3 regions of the Methylobacterium sp. WL12 genome follow, and region 3 is predicted to be linked to each of the others. Evidence: predicted binding sites of a transcription regulator. Region 3 holds the regulator's gene; each other region holds the start of a gene.

Region 1 (6,671 bases), on a different contig from region 3:
AGATGGCAGTAAAAGTACGGCATTTGCGAAAGTGTGACAGATTTCGCGACCCAGCGCATCCGGTTTGTTTTCGCAGCCGCTAACACAGGTGGTTTGCGCGCACGTGCATAAAGCATACGATGCGCGCCGTCGCGGCCTTGCAACGAAAAACGCCGCGCTCTCGCGCGGCGTCGATCGCAGGAACGTGCGGCGGAAGCTCAGTTGAACAGCGAGCCGACGCCGCCCTGCACGCGGCCGAGGCCCTGGCGCGCGATCGGGTTGTTCGGGTCGATGGTCGAGGCGCGCTGGTAGTTCTCCATCGCCTCCTTCTTCCGGTTCGACTTCTCGTAGGCGAGGCCGCGATAGGCCCAGGAGGTCGCGTCCTTGTTGTCGACGTTGAGCGCGGCGTTGTAGTCCTCGATCGCCTTGTCGTATTTGTTCGTGGCGATCAGGCTCTGGCCGCGGGCGGCGTAGGGCGCGCTGACGAAGGGGTTGCGGTCGATCGCGGCGTCGAAGTCGCCGATGGCGGCGATGTCCTGGCCCTGCTTCTGCCGGACCAGGCCACGGGCGTGATACGCCTCGGCCGATTCGGGCATCAGGCGGATCGCGACGTTGAGGTCGCGCATCGCGCCTTCGAGGTCGCCCTGGGCGCGCAGCACGTTGGCGCGGCCGATATAGGCCGGGCCGTAATTCGGGTCGGAGGCGATCGCCTTGGTGAAATCCTGCAGCGCGGCGTCGTTGCGGCCGGTCTGGCGATAGGCCAGCGCGCGGTTGTTGTAGGCCGAGCCCGAATTCGGGTCGATCTGCACCGCCTTGGTGAAGTCGCCGATCGCGTCGTTGAACTGGCCCGCGCGGGCGTAGGCCGCGCCACGGGTGTTGTAGGCGGCGGCGTCGTTGGGGTTACGCTGCACCACCTCGGTCAGCGAAGCGATGTTGACGTTGGTCGCGCCCGTGGTGTCCGCCTCCAGCACGGCGAATTGCCGCGAGCCGGCAGCGCTTCCCACGGTCTCGCAGCCGGCGAGCCCCACGCTCGCGAGCGCCGCGAGGCCGAGCAGGGCCCGTTGTAACCGCACGCTGTCTGACGTCATCGCCCCATTCCCCTCGGCACGGTGCTCAAGCCTTCAGCACGCCCGAATCTCTGATCCACGCACCCCAAGCGGCGCGGCCGGCGCGCGGCCGGTCCGATCCGGTTGCGTTGGCCCCGGCACGTTCGCGCATCGCGGTGAACGCCCGATTAAGCGCGGGCGACGATCCCGTTGATGCGGGCCGATGTGGCGAACGTATGGCTCGACGCGAAAAGTCGTCGCGAACGTCGAAGCGGGGGGCACGCGAGTCATCCGCTGTGGTGCGGATGCATCGGAGTTCAGGGCTTGAGGCGGGTGACGTGGCCCATCTTGCGGCCGGGCCGGGCCTCGCCCTTGCCGTAGAGGTGGAGGTGCGCGCCGGGCTCGGCCAGCACCGATCGCCAGCCTTCCACCTCGTCGCCGATGAGGTTGCGCATCTCGGCCTTCAATCCGCCCGGGCGGGACGGATCGCCCAGCGGCCAGCCGCAGACCGCGCGCACGTGCTGGGCGAACTGCGAGGTGGTCGCGCCCTCGATCGTCCAGTGCCCGGAATTGTGCACCCGCGGCGCGATCTCGTTCACGACGAGGCGCTCGGCGCCGTCGGCCTCGCGCACCAGGAACATCTCGACGGCGAGCACCCCGACGTAGTCGAGGGCGTCGGCGATCGTCCGGGCGATGCCGAGGGCGGCCTGCGCCGTCTCGGGTGCGATGCCCGGCGCCGGCACGCGGGTGACGGCGAGGATGTGGTCGCGGTGCTCGTTCTCGCACAGGTCGAAGGCGGCGAAGCTCCCGTCGGCGGCCCGCGCCGCGACCACCGAGACTTCCCGCTCGAACGCGACGAAGCCTTCGAGGATCAAAGCCGCGCCGCCGAACTCGGCGAAGATCGCGTTGCGGTCCGATTCGGCCTCCGTCCGGATGATGCGCTGGCCCTTGCCGTCGTAACCGAAGCGGCGGGTCTTCAGCACGGCCGGGCGGCCGATCGCGTCGAGGGCGCGGGCGAAGTCGTCCGGGGTGTCGACGGCGCGGAACGGCGCCGTCGGGATGCCGAGGCGGTTGATGAAGTCCTTCTCCGACAGCCGGTCCTGCGTCGTCGCCAGCGCCGAGGCGCTGGGATGCAGGGCGGCGTGGGCCGCGAGCAGGTCGGCGGTCTCGCGCGGGATGTTCTCGAACTCGTAGGTCACCACGTCGACGCTTTGCGCGAATCGCGTCAGCGCCTCCGCGTCGTCGTAGGCGGCGCAGGTGGTCTTCGCCGCCACGTCGAAGGCCGGGCTGTCGGCATCGGGGCAGTAGATGTGGGCCTTGAGGCCCATGTTGGCCGCGGCCAGCGCGATCATGCGGCCGAGCTGGCCGCCGCCGACGATGCCGAGGGTGCCGCCGGGCGCGATGGTCTTTGGGGTCACGGGGTCTCGGTCTCCGGCCGTTCGGCGACGGATGCGGTCTGGGCCGCGCGCCAGGCGTCCAGGCGCTGGGCCAACGCGTCGTCGGACAGGGCGAGCACGGCGGCGGCGAGCAGCGCGGCGTTCACCGCGCCGGCCCGGCCGATCGCCAGGGTGCCGACGGGAATGCCGGCCGGCATCTGCACGATCGAGAGCAGGCTGTCCTGTCCCGACAACGCCTTCGATTCCACCGGCACGCCGAAGACCGGGAGGCTCGTCATCGCGGCGGCCATGCCCGGCAGGTGCGCCGAGCCGCCCGCGCCCGCGATCACGACCTTGAAGCCGGCAGCCTTGGCGCCCTTGGCGAAGGCCACCAGCCGGTCCGGCGTGCGATGAGCCGAGACGATGCGCGCGTCGTAGGCGACGCCGAGCGCGTCGAGGGTGTCGGCGGCGTTCCGCATGGTCGCCCAGTCGGACTGGCTGCCCATGATGATCGCGACCGCAGGCGACGGCACCATCCGCGTCAAACCCATTTCCTTCGCGATGCGGGCCGGTCGACCCGTCCTCGCCGCTGGCAAGCTCGCCGCTTACAGGCGCCGATCCGGCGCGGCAAGGCGAGGCGCACCGGCATCCACCGGCATCAGGCGATGATGTCGGGGGTGATCTGGTCCTCGACGAAGGCGATCCTGTCGCGCAGCGTCAGCTTGCGCTTCTTCAGGCGCTGGATCTGCAGCTGGTCGCCGGCGACGTTGCGCTCGAGGGCATCGATCGCGTCGTCGAGGTCGCGATGCTCCTGTTTCAGCCGCGCCAGCTCGACGTCCAGTTCGGATTGCGCATCCGGGACCAACTCAACCGCCATCGCCGCCTTCGAAAACCATCCTGTGCCGGAATCGAGCATGCGTCAGGCACGCCCGAGCGGCAAGCATTCGTGAGGCATAGGCTGAGGATTGCCTTCGACAGCCGGCTCGACATGTGCCAGATTCCCCGCGTCGGAACGATGACAGGAGACACGACTCATGTCGCTGCAGACGCATCTGAGCCAGCTCACCCGGAAGCACGAAGCCCTCGAACGCGAAATCCACCAGGCGACGCTGAGGCCGTCCGAGGACGACCTGCACATCGCCGAGTTGAAGCGGCGCAAACTTCTCCTGAAGGACGAGATCAACCGGCTGCAGGCGGGCGTCGACACGCTGCACTGACGGACCTGTTTCGAAGCACGACACCGAGATCCGCCGCGCCGTCCCCCACGGCGCGGCTTTTTTATGCAGCCGCTCGATCCTGCGCGGCCCGCAATCCTGCTAGCTTCGCTGCCAGGCGGCGGCCCCCGAAGAGGCCGCCCCGTCCGAGGAGCCGCCATGCCGACCGCCGACCCCTCCCCAGACCTGCCGTCGCGCTACGCCGCGGTGCATGAGCGCGCGATGCGCGACCCCGAGGGGTTCTGGCTCGACGCGGCGCGGGCGATCGACTGGACGACGGAGCCGACCCGGGCCTTCGAGCCCAAGTCCGGCCCCTACGGTCGCTGGTTCCCCGACGGGGCGCTGAACGCCTGCTGGAACGCCGTCGATCGGCACGTCGCCGGCGGCCGCGCGGAGCAGGTCGCGATCCGCTACGATTCGCCGGCCACGGGCACCAAGCGCGCCATCACCTATGCGGACCTCCTGCGCGAGGTCTCGGCCCTGGCCGCCGTGCTCGCCGACCTCGGCGTCGGCCGGGGCGACCGGGTGATCCTCTACATGCCGATGGTGCCTGAAGCCCTGTTCGGCATGCTCGCCTGCGCCCGCATCGGCGCGGTGCACTCGGTGGTGTTCGGCGGGTTCGCCGCCAACGAGCTGAGCGTCCGGATCGAGGACGCGGCGCCGAAGGTGGTGCTCGCCGCCTCCTGCGGCATCGAGCCGAGCCGGGTGGTCGCCTACAAGCCGCTGCTGGACGCCGCCCTCGCCACGGCCCGGCACAAGCCCGCCGCCTGCCTCATCCTTCAGCGCCCGCAAGCCCTCGCGAGCCTCGTCGAGGGCCGCGACCGGGATTGGGCCGAGGCGGTCGCGGCGGCCGAGGGGCGGAAGCCGGACTGCGTGCCGATGGCCGCGACCGACCCGCTCTACGTGCTCTACACCTCCGGCACCACCGGCAAGCCCAAGGGCGTGGTGCGCGACACCGGCGGCTACCTCGTCGCGCTCAGCTGGTCGATGTCCAACCTCTACGGCGTGCAGCCCGGCGAGACCTACTTCTGCGCTTCCGACATCGGCTGGGTGGTCGGCCATTCCTACATCGTCTACGCGCCGCTGCTGCACGGCTGCACCACGGTCCTGTACGAGGGCAAGCCGGTCGGCACCCCCGATCCCGGCGCGTTCTGGCGGGTCGTCGCCGAGACCGGCACGGTCTGCCTGTTCACGGCGCCGACGGCGCTCCGCGCGATCAAGAAGGAGGATTCGAAAGGCAGCCATGTGGCTGGCCACGACCTCTCGCGCTTCCGCACCCTGTTCCTGGCCGGCGAGCGCGCGGACCCGGCTTCGGTCGCCTGGGCCGAGCGCGTGCTCGACCGGCCGGTGGTCGACCATTGGTGGCAGACCGAGACCGGCTGGCCGATCGCCGGCAACCCGGTCGGCCTGGGGCTGCTCCCGGTCAAGCACGGCAGCACCTGCGTGCCGATGCCGGGCTACGACGTGCAGGTGCTCGACGAGGGCGGCAAGCCGGTGCCCGCCGGCACGATGGGCACCATCGCGATCCGCCTGCCGCTGCCGCCGGGATGCCTGCCGACCCTGTGGGGCTCCGATACCCGGATGCGCACGAGCTATCTCGAGACCTTTCCCGGCTGGTACGACACCTCGGATGCGGGCGTGATCGACGCCGACGGCTACATCACCGTGCTCGGGCGGACGGACGACATCATCAACGTCGCCGGCCACCGGCTTTCCACCGGCGGGATGGAGGCGGTGCTGTCGTCCCACCCCGACGTCGCCGAATGCGCGGTCATCGGCATCCGCGACGCGCTGAAGGGCGAGGCGCCCTGCGGCTTCGTCGTGCTCAAGGCGCAGGTCGCGCGCGATCCGGCCGAGATCGAGCGCGAGCTGGTCGCCAAGGTCCGCGACGAGATCGGCCCCGTGGCCGCCTTCAAGCTCGCGCTTACGGTGCAGCGGCTGCCGAAGACCCGCTCGGGCAAGATCCTGCGCGCCACGATGAAGCGCATCGCCGACCACGAGCCCTGGACCATGCCGGCGACCATCGACGACGCGGGCGTCCTGGACGAGATCGGCGAAAGCCTGAAGGCGCGGGGGATCGGGGAGGGGTGAGGCGCAGAAGCCGCGTCGCGGCAGCAAGCCGAGAGCAAAGCTCGGCGGAGGACCGGCATGAGGCGGCGAACTGGCGTCGGCTTCGAGAGTGCGGCACACAGCGCGGGCCCCCGCAACCCGGAGTTGCCGATGACCGCCCGCCTGTTCGAACCGCTCAAGCTCGACGACCTGACGCTGGAGAACCGCATCCTGATCGCGCCGATGTGCCAGTACTCGGCGCGCGACGGCGAGGCGACCGACTGGCACATGATGCATCTCGGGCAGCTCGCGATGTCGGGCGCCGGGCTGCTGACGCTGGAGGCGACGGCGGTGTCGCCCGAGGCGCGCATCACGGCGTGGGACCTCGGGCTCTATTCCGACGGCTGCGAGCGGGCCTTGGGCCGGGTTCTGTCGGCGATCCGCGACTACGCGCCGATCCCGGTCTGCATCCAGATCGCCCATGCCGGCCGCAAGGCGTCGAGCCAGGCGCCGTGGGACGGCGGCCAGCAGATCGCGCCGGAGCATCCCTACGGATGGCGCACCGAGGCGCCGTCGGCGCTGGCGCACGGCGACGGCGAGGTGGCGCCCCACGCCCTCGACGCGGCAGACCTCAAGCGCATCCGCGACGACTTCGTCGCCACCGCCAAGCGCGCGGTTCGGCTCGGAATCGAGGCGTTCGAGCTGCACGGCGCCCACGGCTACCTGCTCCACCAGTTCCTCTCGCCGCTCGCCAACGAGCGCACCGACGCCTACGGCGGCAGCCTGGAAAACCGGATGCGGTTCCCGCTCGAGGTGTTCGAGGCCGTGCGCGCGGTGGTGCCCGCGGGCCATCCGGTATGGATGCGGGTCTCGGCCACCGACTGGGTCGAGGACGGCTGGGACCTGGAGGAGACCGTCGAACTCGCCCAGCGCCTGAAGCAGGCCGGCTCGCCGGCGATCCACGTCTCCACCGGCGGCGTCTCGCCGAAGCAGGCGATCAAGCTCGG
Region 2 (6,671 bases), on a different contig from region 3:
GTCGGCCACCGTGACCGCGACGCGCTTGGCCGCGTCGCCGGCGGCGTTGACGACCCAGACCGCGTCGCGGCCGTCTGCGCTCAGGATGGCGGTGGCGGGCAGGACGAAGCGCGGCGGGACCTTGCGCACCAGCGAGACGGTGATCGTCGCGCCGAGCCGGAAGGCGCCCGGCGGGTTCTCCAGCGACATCCGGATGCGCCGGGTGCGGGTGCTCGAATCGGCGAAGGGCGCCGTCTCGCGCACGGTGCCGACCGCCGTCACCGTGGGCGCGCTCTGGAGGGCGACGGTGAAGCGGCCGTCCTTGGGCATGGCCGCGACGAGGTCGTCGGGGATGTCCACCACCGCTTCGCGCACCTCGGGCCGGGCCACGGTCACCACCGTCTGCCCGGCGGTGAGATCCTGCCCGATCTCGGCGTTGCGCTGGGTGACGACGCCGTCGAAGTCGGCGTGGAGCTCGGTGTAGCCCATCTGGTCGCGGGCCTTCTGCAGGCTCGCCTGCGCCTGGGTCAGGCGCGCCTGCGCCGTGTCGCGGTTGGCCACCATGCCGTCGAGCTGGGCCTGGGTGACGTTGCCGCCCTCCATCAGGCGACGCGTCCGCGCCTCGGTGGCGGCGGCGTTCTCGGACTGCGCCTTGGCGTCGGCGACGTCGGCTTCGGCGCGGGTCATGGCGAAGCGCGGCACCACCGTGTCGAGGGCGGCGAGCCGCTGCCCCTTCTTCACGAGGTCGCCGACGGTCACGTCGCGGGCGACGACGCGGCCGCCGACCTGGAATCCGAGCTGCGACTGGTAGCGCGGCTCGACCGTGCCGGCGAACGGCCCGAACCGCACCGCCTCGATCGGCTTGGCGACGGCGTACAGCACCGGCCGCACCGGCGGCGCCTTCGCCTCCTCGGCGGGCTTGCAGGCGGCGAGTGCGAGCAGCGATGTCCCGGCGAGGATGGTGACGAGAGGCAGCTGGATGCCGCGAAACGCGGAATGCCTCACGCTTCCATCCTTCACCTGCGGCGCGGCGTGACACGCGGGTCCCCTCTCCCGAGCGGGAGAGGGACAGGGTGAGGGACGAGAACTCACCGGAGAGGTCACGCCCCTCACCCCAACCCTCTCGCCCTGGGAGAGGGGGCCGCGATGCGACGCGCGGAAACCGTCAGCGATCGGGTGAAACACCATCACTTCGCGGCTCCCGTCGCGACCTGCTCGGCCACCGTCACGGTCTGGCCCGGGCGAAGGAACTGGATGCCGGCGATGACGACCTCCTCGCCGGACGCGACGCCGCCCGCCAGGGCGATGCTGTCGGGGCCGTAGCGGTCGATGGTCACGACGCGCGGCGCGACCGTCCCGGCGCTTGGGTCGCGCACCCACACGGCGGGCTGGTTCTTCCAGCGGTAGAGGGCCGACCACGGCAGCACGACCGCCGCATGGCTCTGGAACCGGCCGCGACCGATCACCACCGCGCCGAGCGTCATCGCCGGCGGCGTCTCCTTGAGGCCGACCTTCACCCGCACCGTGCCGGAAGCCGGGTCGACGCTGGGCGAGATCTCGCGGACGCTGCCGAGGGCGGTGACCGTCGGGTTGCCCTGAAGCGTCACGTCCACGGTTCCCGATTGCGGCGGCGCGGCGAGCAGCGCCTCGTAGACGTTGAAGACCGCGTCGCGCGGCCCGTCCTGCGCCAGGGTCAGGACCGACTGCCCCGCCTGCACCACCTGGCCGACCTCCAGGGACCGGCTCAGCACCACGCCGGCCACGCCCGACCGCAGCTCGGTGTAGGACAGCTGCTCCTGCGCGGTCCCCAGCGCCGCCTTGGCCGAATCCACCGCGGCCTGGGTCGTGCGCAGCTGCTGCTCGGCGTTGTCGTAGGAGGGCCGCGTGGTGTAGCCGCTGGCCATCAGCTGCTCCTGGCGCTTGAACCCGAGCTTGGCCTGCGTCGACAGGGCCTCGGCCGAGGCGAGCGCGGCCTGCGCGTTGGCGAGGTTCGAGCGCTGCTCGCGCGGATCGAGCCGGGCCAGGACCTGGTCGGCGGCGACGTGGTCGCCGACCTCGACGAGGCGGGTCTCGATCTTGCCGGCGGTGCGGAACGAGACGCTGGTCTGCCCCTGGGCCTGGACGTCGCCGGTGAAGACGGCGTCGGAAGCGATCATGCTCTTCGTCGCGATCACGGTGCGCACCAGGGTCTGCGCCATGAGGCCGACCGGCGCACCGGCTTGCGGTTCGGCTTGTTCGGCGCTTGCCGCGGCCGCCGCGAGCAGCGCCGCGGCAAGAGCGGAGACAAGCACGACGGGGAAACTTCGGTTCACGGCGTTCCTCGGCTCCGCACGCTCTATCGCGGCGCGAACCTATCCACTATCTTACCGACCGTCCAGACGGTTTTTACGGGGTAGGGAGATGGACGACGTGACGGCCAAGGCGCGCAGCCGCCGGCAGGACCGCGCCGAGGTGATCCTCGACGCGGCCGAGGCGCTGCTGCGGCGCTCGGGCACCCGGACGCTGACCATCGACGCGGTCGCCGTGGAAGCCGGCTTGAGCAAGGGCGGGGTGCTGCACCACTACGCGTCCAAGGACGCGCTGTTGACCGCTCTGGCCGTCCGCAAGGTCGGCCGGATCCGCGTCGGCATCGCCGCGTGCCTCGCTTCCGCCCCCCACGGGCCGGCGGCGCTGCCGCTCGCGGTGGTCGCGCATGCACGCCAGGTCTACGCCGAGGAATGCGGCTTTCCCGATTCGCTGCTGATCGCGTCGGCCGACAACGCCGACGCGGCGGCGGCGTTCTCGCAGTTCCTGAGCGAGCTGCTCGCCGCCATGGGCGCGGCCGAGGCGCGGTCGGGCCAGGGGGCGGCGCTGACCTTCGCGGTGCTGGGGTTGATGCTGAGCCGGTCCCTCGACTTCCACCGCATCGACGGCGCGCCGCTGGACCGCCTGTTCGACGCGCTGGAGGCGCAGGCGCGCGCACTGCCGAAGGCTCAGTAGAGCGCGTTGGCGGCGAGCGCCTGGAACACCAGGGCGTGGCGGTTTGCGAGCGCGTCGACGTCGTGGGTGTAGCCGCCGCCGATCACCGCCACGAGGGGGATGCCCCGCGCCCGCGCCTGCCCGACGACGTAGCGGTCGCGCGCCAGCAGCCCGTCGTCGGTGAGCGCGAGACGCCCGAGGCGGTCGTCCCGGTGCGGGTCGACGCCGGCGTTGTAGAAGACGAGGTCGGGCGCCAGCGCGTCGAGCAACGGCGGAAGCCGCGCCTCGAGCACGGCGAGGTAGCCGGCATCGTCGAGCCCGTCGGGCAGGCCGACGTCGAGGTCGCCGGCGATCTTGGCGGTCGGATAGTTCTTCTCGCAATGGATCGACAGCGTGAACAGGTCTGGTGAGCGGGCGAGGCAGTCGGCGGTACCGTCGCCCTGGTGCACGTCGCAATCGACCACGAGCGCCCGACGGATCGCACCCTCGGCCTGCAGCGCGCGGGCCGCGACCGCCACGTCGTTGAACACGCAGAATCCCGCCCCCTGCTCGCGCCGGGCGTGGTGGCTGCCGCCGGCGGCGCTGCCGGCGAGTCCCTGCACCAGGGCGAGGCGCGCGGCGAGCAGCGTGCCGCCGACGGAGGCGCGCGAGCGTCGGACCACGCTCTCGTCCACGGGCAGGCCGATCGCCCGCTCGATCGCCCGCGGCACCGCGAGCCCGAGCACGGCTTCGACGTAGGACGCGTCGTGGGCGAACCGTAGGAGTTCGGGCGAGGCCGGCTCCGGCGTCGTGAACCCGCGCGGCGCCAGCCCGCGCTCCATCAGGACCTCGGCAAGCCGCCCGTACTTGCGCATCGGGAAGCGGTGCCCGGCCGGGAGGATCGCCTCGTAGGCCGGATGGAACACGATGGGCGGGATCACCGCCCGAACGTCAGGTCGGCGGCGATGCGGTCGGCGAGCGCCCGGCCGCTGTCGAAGGCCGCCTCGATCCGCGGACCCAGGCACCAGTCGCCGGCGGCACCCAGCCGCTGCGCCGGATCGTAGAGGCAGGGGTGGCCGAGCGCCGACTCGACCATGGCGTAGCGCCAGCGGTGGACGGCGGCGTAGGTCGGGCGGACCGACGTCCCCAGGCGCGCTTCGAGGGCGGCGACCAGGGCGGCCTGCACTGCCTCGCGCGCCTCCTCCAGGTGGGCGCGCGACCAATCCGGCGCGGCGTGGACCACGAGGCGATGCCCGGGCGCCCGGCCGGGCTTGGTCTCCTCGCGCGCGATCAGCGCGATCGGACTCTCCGGAAACGTGAGATGCGCTTCCGGGAAGCCTGGTGCCGCATCGAGGTCGAGCAGCAGCGACCAGCACGGCGCGTAGGATGCGCGCTCCGGCCCCGGCAGCGCGACGCCGCTCGTCTCCATCAGCGCCGTCACCTGCGGCGCCGGGAAGGTCACCGCCACGGCGGCGAATGGGCCTTCGGTCGCGCCCGCGGCATCCGTCAGCATCCAGCCGCGATCCCCCCGCGCGACGCAGGCGATCGTCGTCTCCAGCGACACCGGCAGCCCGTCGAGCAGGTGGCGGACAGGCGCCGGCATGCCGGGCAGGCCGACCTCGCGGCCCTCGACGTCCCAGGGCGCGGCGACGCCGGCGGCGATCCAGGCCGCGCATTGCGCGCGAAACGCCTCGCCCTTCGCGCGGAAGAACTGTGCGCCGTGGTCGAAGCGGGCGCCGGCTTGCGTGCGCCGCGTCGCCATGCGCCCGCCGATGCCGCGGCCCTTGTCGAAGACGCGGACGTCGAGGCCGGCCTCGGCGAGGCGCCGGGCGGCGGCGGCACCCGCCATGCCGGCCCCGAGGATCGCGACGGTTCCGCCTCCGGCCAAAGCTTCGCTCCCTCATCCGCTTGGTGCTGCTGTCATACGGCTGAAACGCGCGCGCTGTTAGGGGCAGTCAGCCGACGCGGCCGCGCGCCGCGGGACAGGCCGGTTCGGAGATGCCCGCCGCATGGGTCTCGTCAGCACCTTTCCGGCCCCGGACGGCACCACGGTCGCCCTCGTGCTCTGCGCACTCCTGACGGCCCTGCACCTCGCGAGCCTCGTCGTCGCCGGCCGGCGGATCGGGCGACATGCGTCCGGGACGACGTTTCCGGTGGGCGCGCCCGTCTCGCTGGTGCGTCCGGTCTGCGGCCTGGAGACCTTCAGCGAGGAGACGCTCGCCCGCGGCTTCGCCCTCGACTACCCGGCCTACGAGATCGTCTTCTGCGTCGCCGACGCCGCCGACCCCGTGCTGCCGCTGGTCCGCCGGCTGGTCGCGGCGCACCCGCGGGTCCCGGCCCGCATCCTCGTCGGCGACGAGCGCATCAGCGACAACCCGAAGCTCAACAATTGCGTGCGCGGATGGGAGGCGGCGCGGCACGATTGGATCGTCATCGCCGATTCGAACGTGCTGATGCCCACCGATTACCTGCAGCAACTGCAGGCCGCCTGGCGCGACGACACCGGCCTCGTCTGCTCGACGCCGATCGGCGCCCGCCCGGACGGGATCTGGGCCGCGGTCGAATGCGCCTTCCTCAACACCCTGCAAGCCCGCTGGCAATATGCCGGCGAGGCGGTGGGGCTCGGCTTCGCGCAGGGCAAGAGCATGCTCTGGCACCGCCCGTTCCTCGAGGCGCGGGGTGGCATCCGGGCGCTCGCCGCGGAGATCGCCGAGGACGCGGCGGCGACGAAGCTCGTGCGCGCGGCCGGCCGCCGGGTCCACCTCGTCGCCGCGCCGTTCGAGCAGCCGCTGGGGCGCCGCGCGGCGTTCGAGGTCTGGTCGCGGCAGATCCGCTGGGCGCGCCTGCGCCGGGTGACGTTCCCGCTGTTCTTCGCGCCCGAGATCGCCAGCGGCACCTTGCTGCCGTTCGTGATTGCGGGGTCGCTCGCGGGCACCTGGACAGCGGCGGCCGGGCTCGCGGCGCTGTCGGCTTTGGGCTACGCGGCCGAGTTCCGGCTCGCCGCGCGCGCCGGCTGGTTCCACGCGCCGCGGCTGCTCGTCGGCTTCCTGCTGCGCGACGCCCTGATCCCACTGGTCTGGTGCGCGGCCTGGACCCATCGCGCGATCGTCTGGCGCGGCAACGCCATGGACATCCGCCTGAAGGGCGCCGTCGGCCCGCGCGCGGTCCTCCGGCGGGCACGCGCCGCCTGAGGCGGTTGCATCGCGCTGTGAACGGCGCGATGCCGAGCCTGTCGCCCATAGCAACGGTCAGCCCGTGCGCATCGCCATCCTCGAAGCCGGCTCGCCGCCGACGCGGCTCGCCCGCTTCCCGTCCTACGGCGCGATGACCGCGCGCATGATCGGCCCGGCGCATGCCGCCACGATCCTCGACGTGCGCGCCGGCGAGCTACCAACAGACCCGGATGCCTTCGACGGCTACGCGGTCACCGGCTCGGCCGCCGGCGTCTACGATCCGCTGCCCTGGATCGCGCCGTTGATCGGGTTCCTGCGCGCGCTGCCACCGGGCAAGCCGCTGGTCGGCATCTGCTTCGGCCATCAGGTCATGGCGGAGGCCTATGGCGGCCGCGCGGTCCGCTCCGGGAAGGGCCGCGGGCTCGGGCTCGACAGCTATGCGGTGACCGAGCGGGCGCCGTACATGGACGACGCGGACCGGATCGCCGTGGCGGCCTTCCACCAGGATCAGGTCGTCGAGGCTCCGCCCGCCACCCGGGTGCTGGCGGCGAGCGCCTTCACCCCCTACGCGATGCTGGCCTA
Region 3 (11,348 bases):
GGCCAGAACGTGCTCGACGCCAACGTCGACCTGAACGAGCTGCGCTCGCGCATCGGCATGGTGTTCCAGAAGCCGACGCCGTTCCCGATGTCGATCTACGACAACGTCGCCTTCGGCCTGCGCCTCTACGAGAAGCTGCCGAAATCCGAGCTCGACGGCCGCGTCGAGTCGGCCCTGCGCAAGGCCGCCCTGTGGGACGAGGTGAAGGACAAGCTCAAGCAGTCCGGCATGGGCCTCTCCGGCGGCCAGCAGCAGCGCCTGTGCATCGCCCGCACGGTGGCCCAGAGCCCCGAGGTGATCTTGTTCGACGAGCCGACCTCGGCCCTCGACCCGATCTCGACCGGGCGCATCGAGGAGCTGATCGAGCAGCTGCGCAGCGAGTTCACGATCGTCATCGTGACCCACAACATGCAGCAGGCCGCGCGCATCTCGCAGTTCACCGCCTTCATGTATCTCGGCGAGGTCATCGAGGTCGGTCCGACCAACCGCATCTTCATGAACCCGACCGTGCGTCAGACCCAGGACTACATCACCGGCCGCTTCGGCTGAGCCGCATACGGATCGATCGAGGACCAAGCCCATGCCCGGCCACATCGTCACGTCCTACGACACCGACCTCGAGGACCTGCGCCGCTCGATCTCCGAGATGGGCGGCGTCGCCGAGAAGATGATGACCGAGGCGACCGACGCCCTCGTTCGCCGCGACACCCAGCTCGCCCAGGCTGTGATCCTCGCCGACAAGCGCCTCGACACCCTCCAGCGTGAGATCGAGGAACGCTCGGTGCTGCTCATCGCCCGGCGCCAGCCGATGGCGATCGACCTGCGCGAGACGATCTCGGCGATCCGCGTCTCGGGCGACCTCGAGCGCATCGGCGACCTCGCCAAGAACATCGCCAAGCGCGTCGTCGCGATCAGCGACCAGGCCCAGGCGCAGAAGATCGTGCTCGGCGTGCAGCACATGAGCGACCTGGTGCAGGAGCAGCTCAAGGACGTGCTCGACGCCTATGCCAGCCGCGACATCTCGGCGGCCCACAACGTCTGGGAGCGGGACGGCGAGATCGACGCGCTCTACAACTCGCTGTTCCGCGAGTTGTTGACGTACATGATGGAAGATCCGCGCAACATCTCGTTCTGCACGCACCTGCTGTTCTGCGCCAAGAACGTCGAGCGCATCGGCGACCACACCACCAACATCGCCGAGACGATCCACTATCTCGCCACCGGCGAGAACCTCGCCGGCGACCGCCCGAAGAACGACGCGTCGAACTACGCGACGGTGACGCCCGGCGCCTGAGACGCCTGTCGGCGTCTCACGGCGGCCAAGGAAGTCGGGCGGCCCGCCCGGGAGTGCCCTGCATGCGTACGCGGATCCTGATCGTCGAGGACGAGGAGGCGCTCACCACCCTCCTGCGCTACAACCTCGAAGCCGAGGGCTTCGAGGTCGATTCCGCCGCCCGCGGCGACGAGGCCGAGTTGCGCCTGCAGGAGCAGGTGCCGGACCTGATCCTGCTCGACTGGATGCTGCCCGGCCTCTCGGGAATCGAGCTGTGCCGCCGGGTGCGGGCGCGGCGCGAGACGGCGTCCCTGCCGGTCATCATGCTGACGGCGCGCGGCGAGGAGGGCGACCGCATCCGCGGCCTCGGGACCGGGGCCGACGACTACATCGTCAAACCGTTCTCCGTGCCGGAGCTCCTGGCCCGGGTCCGCGCGCTGCTGCGCCGGGCCAAGCCGACCCATGTCGCGAACCTCCTGGAGGCCGGCGACATCGAGCTCGACCGCGACAGCCACCGCCTGCGCCGGGCGGGCAGCGAGATCCATCTCGGGCCGACCGAGTTCAAGCTGCTCGAATTCCTGATGCAGAGCCCCGGCCGGGTCTATTCCCGCGAGCAGCTCCTCGACGGCGTCTGGGGCCACGACGTCTACATCGACGAACGCACCGTCGACGTGCATGTCGGCCGCCTGCGCAAGGCCCTGAACCGCACCGGCGAAACCGACCCGATCCGCACCGTCCGCGGCTCGGGCTACGCCTTCGACGAGACGTTTTCGGGCGAAGATTAGGGCACCTTCGTTCCCGCGCCGTCGAGCCCCGCGCTGCGGCCCGTCGCCGTCACGGCGTCCAGCGCGCTCAGCATCGTGCCCTCGGTGAGGATCTGCGGCAGCACCGTCGGCTCGCCTGGCCCTGCGTAGAGCAGGTAGAGCGGCACGCCGCTGCGGCCGTGGCGCTCGAGCAGGCGGGTGATCTCCGGATTCTGGTTGGTCCAGTCGCCCTTGAGGTAGGTGACGTCGCGGGCGCGCATCGCTGCGCCGACCGCCGCCGTCCCGAGCGAGGTGCGCTCGTTGACCTGGCAGGTGATGCACCACGCCGCGGTCATGTTGACGAAGACCGGCCGGCCGCCGGCCAGCAGCGCGTCGAGGCGCGCCTGCGTGAACGGCTCGACGCCCTCGGCCCTGGCCTGGGCGCCCGGCGCGATCCGGTCGCGGTCGAGGGTGAGGGCGAGCGCCGCCACGCCGACGACGGCGAGCACCGCGAGGCCGCGGGCGAGCTGCGCCCGCACCGGGCGCGCGTCGCGGCCGAGTTCCCACGCCCAGGCGGAGAAGCCGAGCAGCACCAGTCCGATCAGCGCGGCGAGCAGGCCCTGCGGCCCGACCTGCTGGGCCAGCACCCAGACCAGCCAAGCGACCGTGGCGTAGATCGGGAAGGCCAGCGCCTGCTTCAGCACGTCCATCCAGGCGCCCGGGCGGGGCAGGGCGCGGAGCGCCGCCGGCCACAGGGTCAACGCCAGGAAGGGCAGGGCGAGGCCGAGGCCGAGGCTCGCGAACACCACGAGGCCGGCGGCCGTCGACTGCGTCAGCGCGAAGCCCACCGCCGAGCCCATGAAGGGGGCGGTGCAGGGCGTCGCCACCACGGTCGCGAGCACGCCGGTGAAGAACGAGCCTTCGAGCCCGGCCCGCCGGGTCAGCCCGTCGCCGAGGCCGGCGAGCCGCCCGCCGAGGTGGAGCATGCCCGACAGGCTCAGGCCCATGGCGAAGAGCAGGTAGGCCAGGGCGGCCACCACGGTGGGCGATTGCAGCTGGAAGCCCCAGCCGATCCCGGCTCCCCCGGCCTTCAGCGCGATCAGCAGCGAGGCCAGCGCCAGGAACGCCGCCAGCACGCCCGCCGTGTAGGCGAGCCCGTGCAGGCGAACCCGCCCTGGCGCCTCGCCGGAATGCTTCACCAAGCTGAGCACCTTGATCGACAGAACCGGGAAGACGCAGGGCATCAGGTTGAGGATCAGGCCGCCCAGCAGCGCGAGGCCGGCCGCGGTCCAGAGCGTCAGGGTCTCGGCCGGCTCGGTGCGCGGGATCGCCGGCGCCACGCTCGGCATCGCGCTGCCGGCCGCGAGCGGCGCCTCGTCGCCCAGCGCGAAGGCCTGGCGGACGAGACCGTCGCCGGTCTCCTCCTCGATCGCCAGCACGCCGGGCAGGCTCTCGGGCGCGGCGTCGGTGGGCGTCGCGCGGGTCAGCGTCAGGTGGAGGCCGGCCGCGTCCACGGTGAAGGGCTGCGGCGCGGCGTTCTCGATCGCCGTCTCGGAATAGGGAAAGAACGCCACCGCGCGGAGCCTGTCCGCGGCGAGGCCCGGCGCGTCGAGGTCGAGGGCGAGGCGGTCGCCCTGGCTCGACAGCCGCACCGGCCACGGCGAGGCCTTGGGCAGGGCGGCGCGGGCACGCACGAACAGCGCGGCGTTGGCCGGATCGGCCGCGGCCTCGCGGGCGACCGGCAGGGTCAGGGCGAGGTCGGCCGAGCCGGGGATGCATTCCTTCTCGCACACGAGATAGGTGAGCTTGCCCGCAAGCGTCACGGGGGCTGCCGGGTCGAGGCTCGGCGGCGGCGTCACCCGCACGAGCAAAATCGCCTCGCCCTCGTAGCCGAAGTTCATCAGCGTCGCGATCGGGATGCGGTGCGGTGCCGGCCACTGGATCGCCGAGGCCGAGAAGCCGGCCGGCAGCGTCCAGGTCACCTCCGGCGGCAGGCCCGAATCGCCGGGGTTGCGCCAGTAGACGTGCCAGCCCGGCTTCATCGCCATGCGGATGGCCACGGTGAACGGCGTGGCGCCGGCCACTGCCGCAGGCTCCGCCACGAGGCTCGCCCGCACGAGGTCGGCCGGCGGCTTGAAGCCCTGGGCCGCGACGGGCCCGGCGAGCAGCGATAGGAGGAGGGCGAGAAGACGGAGCATGCGGTCCCTTCGCGCGACCGTCCACGACGGTTTCACGCTGCTCTGGTCATAGGCGCGAACAGGCGGAGGGTAAAATCGCGACGGCGCGTCCGGGTGCCGCGCGGAGGATCGATCCTGGGTTCAGAGTGCCACCGTCGCCCGCTCCAGCCAGGCTCGCGTCTCCGGGTCGAGGTCCGGGTCGAGCACGTCGCGGACGTGGGCGTGGTAGGCGTCGATCCAGGCGCGCTCGGCCGGGCTCAGCATCTCCGGCACGATCAGGCGGCGGTCGTAGGGGGCCAGCGTCAGGGTCCCGAAGCCGAGCACCGGGCGTTCGCCGCCGGGCACCTCGCAGGGCTCGACGAGGACGAGGTTCTCGATGCGGATGCCGTAGCCCCCGGCGCGATAGTAGCCCGGCTCGTTGGAGAGGATCATCCCCGCCTCCAGGGCGACGGTTCCGGTCTTGGCGATGCGCTGCGGGCCCTCGTGCACCGAGAGGAAGGCGCCGACGCCGTGGCCGGTGCCGTGGTCGAAATCGAGGCCGGCCTCCCACAACGGCAGGCGCGCAAGGGTGTCGATCTGCGCGCCTGTGGTGCCCTTGGGGAAGACCGCGCGGCTGATGGCGACGTGGCCCCGCAGCACGCGGGTGTAGCGATCACGCATCTCCGCGCTCGGCGCGCCCACCGCGACCGTGCGGGTGATGTCGGTGGTGCCGTCGGGGTATTGCGCGCCGGAATCGATCAGGAACAGCTCGCCCGGCTCCGCCCGCCGGTCGGTGGCGCGGGTGACGCGGTAATGCACGATCGCGCCGTTCGGCCCGGAGCCGGAGATCGTCGGGAACGAGACGTCGCGCAGGTCGCCGCCGTCCGCGCGAAAGTCCTCCAGCGCCTCCACCGCGGCGACCTCGGTGACGTGGCTCTGCCCGTCGAGCCAGGCGAGGAAACGCACCACGCTCGCCCCGTCGCGCCGGTGCGCGGCGCGGGCGCCGGCGATCTCGGCGGCGTTCTTCACCGCCTTCATCGCGGTGATCGGGTCCGGGCCGACATCGGGGGTGCCGCCCACCGTCGCGACGCGCTCCTTCAGGGCGGCGGCGCCGGTGGCGGCGTCGAGGCGCACGCGCTTGCCGGCGAGCTCGCCGAGCGCCGGCTCGAAGTCGTCCCGCGAGGCGATGTCGGCGACCGGGGCGAGCGCCGCCCGCGCCTCCTCCGTCACGTCGTGCGACACCAAGAACAGCCGCGGCCGCCCCTCGCGCGGCAGGATGGCGTAGCCCAGCGCCAGCGGCGTGTGCCCGACGTCGCCGCCGCGCAGGTTGAACGCCCAGGCGAGGTTGTGGGGATCGGAGATCACCAGCGCGTCGCACTGGCCGGCCTCCAGCTCCACGCGGATGCGCGCGATCTTGTCGCTCGCGGTTTCGCCGGCGAAGTCGAGCGGATGCGCGATCACGCGGCCCGCCGGCGGCTTCGGGCGGCCGGCCCAGACCGCGTCCACCGGGTTCTCCGATAGCGCCTTCACCGAGGCGCCGGCCTTGGCGGCCGCGCGCTCGAGGCGGGCGACCCCGTCGGGGGTGTGCAGCCACGGGTCGTAGCCGAGCACTGCGCCGCGCCGCAGGGTCCGGCCGATCCAGGCCTCGGCGGTGCTCTCGGCGAGGGGAACGACCGTGACGACGCCCGGGTCGACCTGTTCCGGCGCCTGGATGGTGTAGCGCCCGTCGACCATGAGTGCTGCGGCCTCGGCCAGGATCACGGCGGTGCCGGCCGAGCCGGTGAAGCCGGTGAGCCAGGCGAGCCGCTCGGCGTTGGCCGGGACGTATTCGGATTGGTGCTCGTCGGCGCGGGGCACGACGAAGCCGTCGATTCCAGCCTCGCGCAAGGCGGCGCGGAGGGCCGCGACGCGCTCAGGCCCCTTGCGGTGGCTCGGGTTGTCGAAGGTCTGGAATCGGGTGCGGGTCATGCGCCCACGGTATCGCCGGCGGCACCCCGCGGGCAACCGAACGCGGGCCGTTCGACCCGGATGGGTTCAGCGCCGGGCGGACCCGGCCAGCGGACGCGGCGCCGCCCCGCCGCGGCGCAGCACCAGGGCGACCCAACCCTCGATCGTGCCCCGCGAGGCGAGGTGGAAGCCCTGGTGGCGGTAGGCCGAGAGCACGCCGGCCACGTCGCGCTCGATCAGCCCCGAGAGCACCAGCACGCCGCCCTCGGCCACCACCGCCGAGAGCGTCGGCGCCAGGCCGCGCAGGGGGCGGGCGAGGATGTTGGCGAAGACGACGTCGAAGTGGCGCGTCCGCGCGGCCATGGCGTTGCGCACCCCCGGGCCCTCGTAGAGCTTGAGGTAGGGCCCGAGCCCGTTGGCGCGGGCGTTGGCGCGGGCGGTGCGCACCGCCTCGCCGTCGAGGTCGCCGGCGATCACCGGGCGGCGCAATGCCTGGGCGGCGGCGAAAGCGAGGATGCCGGTGCCGGTGCCGACGTCGAGCACCCGGCCGGGGCGGCCACGCTTGAGCACGTCCACCAGGGCCTTGAGGCAGCCGAGCGTCGTGCCGTGGTGGCCGGTGCCGAAGGCGAGCGCCGCCTCGATCTCGATGGCGAGCTCGTTCGGCCGCACGGTGTCGCGGTCGTGCGAGCCGTGGATGCGGAAGCGTCCGGCGCGCACGGGTACGAGGCCTTCGAGCGAGGCGCGGACCCAGTCCTTCTGGTCGACGGTGCGGAACTCGGCGGCGTCCGCCTTCGCGCCGACCACGGGGCGGATCAGGTCGCGGATGTAATCTTCGTCCGGCGCGTCGGCGAAGTAGGCCTCGAGCCGCCACGTCACCCCGTCCTCGGACTCGAAGGCGGCCACCGCCGTCTCCGTCGGGTCGAACATCTCGCCCAGCAGGTCGGTCATCGTGCGCGCCGACCGCTCGTCGGTCATCAGCTGCAGGACGTGGGTCGGGCGGTTCGGGTGCAGGCCTTCGAGCATGGCCGCCTCTACCACCCTCGGATCGGAGCCGCCACAAGCGGATCGAACCGCGGCAAAACCGCCTGGGAATGCGGCAGATTGTTCACGCGTTCATCATATCGACCCCCGGAACCGGCTTCGGCGTGCAACGGTTTCGGTCAGGCCACCACGTCGCCACTCCGCATTGTCGTCCGAGTCGTTCGTTCATCGAGGGTGCGTCCGCGTGACCAAGTCGAGACCTTCCGTTGCCCGGCCGGTCGTCCTCAACGGCCTCGCCCGGCGCCGGCGCCAGCCGGCCCGGCCGCGCGACGCCCTGCTCGGGGCCGAGGCCCTCGAGACGCCGCTGCCGGGCCGGCTCCTCGTGCTGCTGAGCCGCCTGCACCGCGCCGAGGAGGCGAAGCCCGGCACGAAGGACGAGACCGGCGCCTGAGCCGCTTGCGCGCCGCGCATCCCCCGTCCAAGGCTGCTTATCGAGCGGCCGCGACGGTCCGCGGCGCCTCCCGGACCGGACGACCCATCCTTGCTCGACCTGACGCCCGACGAGTGGACCGCCGTGGCGCTGAGCCTGAAGGTGGCCGCCGTCGCGACGCTCGCGAGCCTGCTGCCGGGGATCGCCGTGGCGTGGCTTCTCGCCCGGCGGCGGTTTCCCGGGCGCGCCCTGCTCGACGGGCTGGTCCACCTGCCGCTGATCCTGCCCCCCGTCGTCACCGGCTACCTGCTGCTCCTGGCGCTCGGCCGGCGCGGGCTCGTCGGCGGGTGGCTCGCCGAGGTGGGGATCGTGTTCGCGTTCCGCTGGACCGGGGCGGCGCTCGCCTGCGCGGTCATGGGCTTTCCCCTGATGGTGCGGGCGATGCGCCTGTCGATCGAGGCCGTGGACGCCCGCCTCGAACAGGCGGCCGCGACGCTTGGCGCCCGACCGCTGGCGGTGTTCCTCACGGTGACCCTGCCGCTCAGCCTGCCCGGCATCCTCGCCGGCGCGGTGCTCGCCTTCGCCAAGGCGATGGGCGAGTTCGGCGCCACCATCACCTTCGTCTCGAACATCCCCGGCGAGACCCAGACCCTGCCGGCGGCGATCTACACGCTGACGCAGGTGCCCGGCGGCGAGGCCGGGGCGCTGCGCCTCACGCTGATCTCGGTCGCCCTGTCGATGGCCGCCCTGCTGCTGTCCGAACTTCTGGCCCGCCGCATCGGGCGGCGGCTGGGGGCGGGGTGACGGGGATGCTGCGATCCCACCCCGACTCACGCATAGGCATACGGCCCGCCGCGCTCCAGCGCGCGCCGGTAAGCCGGGCGGGCGTGGATGCGGGCGAGCCAGTCGGTCAGGCGCGCGCCGGCGCCGGTGCCGCGCGCGGCGAAGGCTTCGAGCGGGAAGCTCATCTGGATGTCGGCGGCGGTGAAGGCGTCGCCGCCAAACCACGGTCGGTCGGCCAGCGCGCCCTCCCAGTAGGCGGCGTGGCGGCGCAGCTCCGGGTCGACGAACTTGGCCGTGACCGCCTTGGCGATCCCCCGCACCAGGGGGCGCACCAGCGCGGGGCTGCCCGGCGCGAGGCGCGAGAAGACCAGCTTCAGCAGGAGCGGCGGCATCGCCGAGCCTTCGGCGTAGTGGAGCCAGTAGGTGTAGCGGCGATGCTCTTCCGTGCCGGGGGCAGGCACCAGGGCGCCGCCGCAGCGGGCGGTGAGGTATTCGACGATGGCGCCGGATTCCGCCACCGTCACGGCGCCGTCGGTGATCACCGGCGACTTGCCGAGCGGGTGGATCGTCCTGAGTTCCTGCGGCGCCAGCATGGTCTCGCGGTCGCGGGCGTAGCGCTTCACGTCGTAGTCCAGGCCGAGCTCCTCGAGCAGCCAGAGCACCCGTTGCGAGCGGCTGTTCTCCAGGTGGTGGACGATGATCATGCGCGGCCTTCCGTGAGGGTGTCGTCGCACAACGCGGGGACGCCGCGAAGGAGCCGGCCGGCATGACGATCGCCGTCGCCGTCGCCCTGCGCCGGGGGGCGTTCACGCTGGACGCCGCCTTCGAGGCCGGGGCCGGGCTCACCGCCCTGTTCGGCCGCTCGGGCTCGGGCAAGACCACGCTGATCGACCTGATCGCCGGGCTGAGCCGCCCCGATCGCGGCCGCATCGTCGTCGCTGGCGAGACGTTGGTCGACACGGAGCGGCGCATCGCCCTGCCGGTGCATCGGCGCCGGATCGGGCTGGTGTTCCAGGACGCGCGCCTGTTCCCGCACCTCAGCGTGCGGGGCAACCTCGGCTACGGTCGGCTCTTCTCCGGCCAGAGGGCGGACCGGGCCGAGCACGACGCGGTGGTCGACATGCTCGGCGTCGGCCACCTGCTCGACCGGCGGCCGGCGGGCCTCTCCGGCGGCGAGCGCCAGCGCGTCGCCATCGGCCGTGCGTTGCTGGCCAAGCCCCGCCTGCTGCTGATGGACGAGCCGCTGGCGGCGCTGGACGAGGCGCGCAAGGGCGAGATCCTCCCCTACATCGAGCGGCTGCGCGACGAGGCCGGCATCCCGATCGTCTACGTCAGCCACGCGGTCGGCGAGGTGGCCCGGCTCGCCAACACCGTGGTGGTGCTGGAGGCCGGCCGCGTCGCCGCCTGCGGCCCGGCCGAGGCGATCCTGCGCCGGGCCGACCTCGTCCCGGTCCACGAGGCCGAGGCCGGCGCGCTCCTCGACATGACCGTTGCCGGGCACGACCCGGAATCCGGCCTGACCCGCCTCGAAGGCGCCGCCGGGCGGCTGCTCGTGCCGCTGCTGCCGCGCGCCGTCGGCAGCGCGTTGCGGGTGCGGGTGCCGGCCCGCGACGTGCTGGTCGCCACCGCGGTGCCGATCGGCCTCAGCGCCCGCAACGTGCTGTCCGGCCGGGTCGCCGCGCTGATCCCGGACGGGCACGCGGTGATGGTGGAGATCGCCTGCGGCGGCGCGGTGCTCGCCGCCCGCCTCACCGGCGCCGCCGTCCGAGACCTCGACCTCGCGGTCGGCCGCCCGGTCCACGCGGTGATCAAGAGCGTCGCCCTCGATCCCGCCGGGATGGGCGGGCGCCGGGCGATCGAGATCTGAGGCACTTTCGCGCGAGACGGACGCCGGCTCGCGCGAAGGTCATACGGCTGCACGGCGGGTTCGATCGCCTTCCATGATCCGAAGATCGCGGAACAGGCTCTCGTAGCGGAGGATCAACCCGCGATGTCGTTCGTCCTCGACCCGAGGCAGCCGCAGAAATCGCTTCGTTCGGTTGGAAGCGAGCGTTCACGGGATGTCAGTTCACGTGTTTTCGGCCCGGTTTCCGCACCGGCACCGACATTTTTTATAGGATAAAAGTCATATTTAGTGAACCCGATCAGTCGAAATGGCTGAAACAAATGTTTAATTCGATTTGATTACCGTGACATATTGCTTCTTCGCAATGCGTGGATTCCATTGAGCTGAAGTGATGACCGGCATCGACGCGAACGAACAAGCATTCGGTCTTCAAGGCCCGGCCTCTTCAGACACCAGAGTGGCGGGCGCTTTGGGACTCGTACAGGCCGCCACCTATGCTTTCATCACCAACGACAGCAGCGGTCGTATCACCTTCGTGAACGATGCGGCCGAGGCGCTCTTCGGATACGGACCCGGCGCGATGCTCGGCCAAAACATCGATGTCGTCGTTCCTGAACGGTTTCGCGCCAGCCACGCGGCGGGTTTGGCCCGCATGGTCCGTAACGAGCCCTCCCGGATGGCCGGCCGAACGATCGAGGTCACGGCGAGACGTTGCGACGGCAGCGAGTTTCCGGCCGAATTCACGTTGTCGATCTGGAGAGACCGCTTCGGCCTCGGCTTCGGGGCGATCATGCGCGACATCTCGGAATGGCGCGCCCGCGACGCGCATCTGGTCAGGCTCGCGCATCACGACACGCTCACCGGGTTGCCCAACCGCGCGTCCTTCGAAGAGACGCTCGACGCGCGGCTCGTCGCCGGTCAGGCCACGTGCGTCCTCATGCTCGACCTCGACGGGTTCAAGGAGGTGAACGACAGTTGCGGGCACGGCACCGGCGACGCCGTCCTCCAAACCCTCGCCATCCGTCTGCCGGCCTGGCTCGGTGGAGATGCGATCCTCGCCAGGTTCGGCGGCGACGAGTTCGCCGTGATGCTGCCGGGCGCCACCGATCCACTGAAGGTCGCAGCCGGTGCCGCCGCGCTTCTCGAAGCCTTCGCGGCACCGTTCTGCGTCTTAGGTCATACCTTCCAT

What was found. The regulator PhoB, encoded in region 3, activates phosphate uptake and scavenging genes when phosphate is short. The targets are predictions, from matches to a motif close to TGTCATNNANCTGTCAT.
Region 1: the regulator PhoB is predicted to act here: its motif matches at 3,406-3,422, upstream of FV226_RS18890 (DUF465 domain-containing protein).
Region 2: the regulator PhoB is predicted to act here: its motif matches at 4,835-4,851, upstream of FV226_RS13590 (ceramide glucosyltransferase).

Annotation. Positions count from the first base shown of each region.
Region 1 is NZ_VRUW01000058.1:10,829-17,499, reverse strand. It holds gene FV226_RS18915 (hypothetical protein) at 1-23, opposite strand, end outside; gene FV226_RS18910 (tetratricopeptide repeat protein) at 198-1,067, opposite strand; gene FV226_RS18905 (5-(carboxyamino)imidazole ribonucleotide synthase) at 1,343-2,443, opposite strand; gene purE (5-(carboxyamino)imidazole ribonucleotide mutase) at 2,440-2,937, opposite strand; gene FV226_RS18895 (DUF465 domain-containing protein) at 3,060-3,278, opposite strand; gene FV226_RS18890 (DUF465 domain-containing protein) at 3,436-3,618, shown strand; gene FV226_RS18885 (propionyl-CoA synthetase) at 3,775-5,706, shown strand; gene FV226_RS18880 (NADH:flavin oxidoreductase/NADH oxidase) at 5,836-6,671, shown strand, end outside.
Region 2 is NZ_VRUW01000031.1:8,576-15,246, forward strand. It holds gene FV226_RS13565 (efflux RND transporter periplasmic adaptor subunit) at 1-984, opposite strand, end outside; gene FV226_RS13570 (efflux RND transporter periplasmic adaptor subunit) at 1,167-2,291, opposite strand; gene FV226_RS13575 (TetR/AcrR family transcriptional regulator) at 2,380-2,958, shown strand; gene FV226_RS13580 (histone deacetylase) at 2,952-3,854, opposite strand; gene FV226_RS13585 (FAD-dependent oxidoreductase) at 3,854-4,804, opposite strand; gene FV226_RS13590 (ceramide glucosyltransferase) at 4,926-6,107, shown strand; gene FV226_RS13595 (gamma-glutamyl-gamma-aminobutyrate hydrolase family protein) at 6,172-6,671, shown strand, end outside.
Region 3 is NZ_VRUW01000052.1:9,360-20,707, forward strand. It holds gene pstB (phosphate ABC transporter ATP-binding protein PstB) at 1-549, shown strand, start outside; gene phoU (phosphate signaling complex protein PhoU) at 581-1,294, shown strand; gene phoB (phosphate regulon transcriptional regulator PhoB) at 1,357-2,058, shown strand; gene FV226_RS17965 (protein-disulfide reductase DsbD domain-containing protein) at 2,055-4,214, opposite strand; gene FV226_RS17970 (aminopeptidase P family protein) at 4,335-6,140, opposite strand; gene FV226_RS17975 (50S ribosomal protein L11 methyltransferase) at 6,207-7,142, opposite strand; gene FV226_RS17980 (hypothetical protein) at 7,345-7,551, shown strand; gene modB (molybdate ABC transporter permease subunit) at 7,642-8,334, shown strand; gene FV226_RS17990 (glutathione S-transferase) at 8,361-9,017, opposite strand; gene modC (molybdenum ABC transporter ATP-binding protein) at 9,080-10,180, shown strand; gene FV226_RS18000 (GGDEF and EAL domain-containing protein) at 10,551-11,348, shown strand, end outside.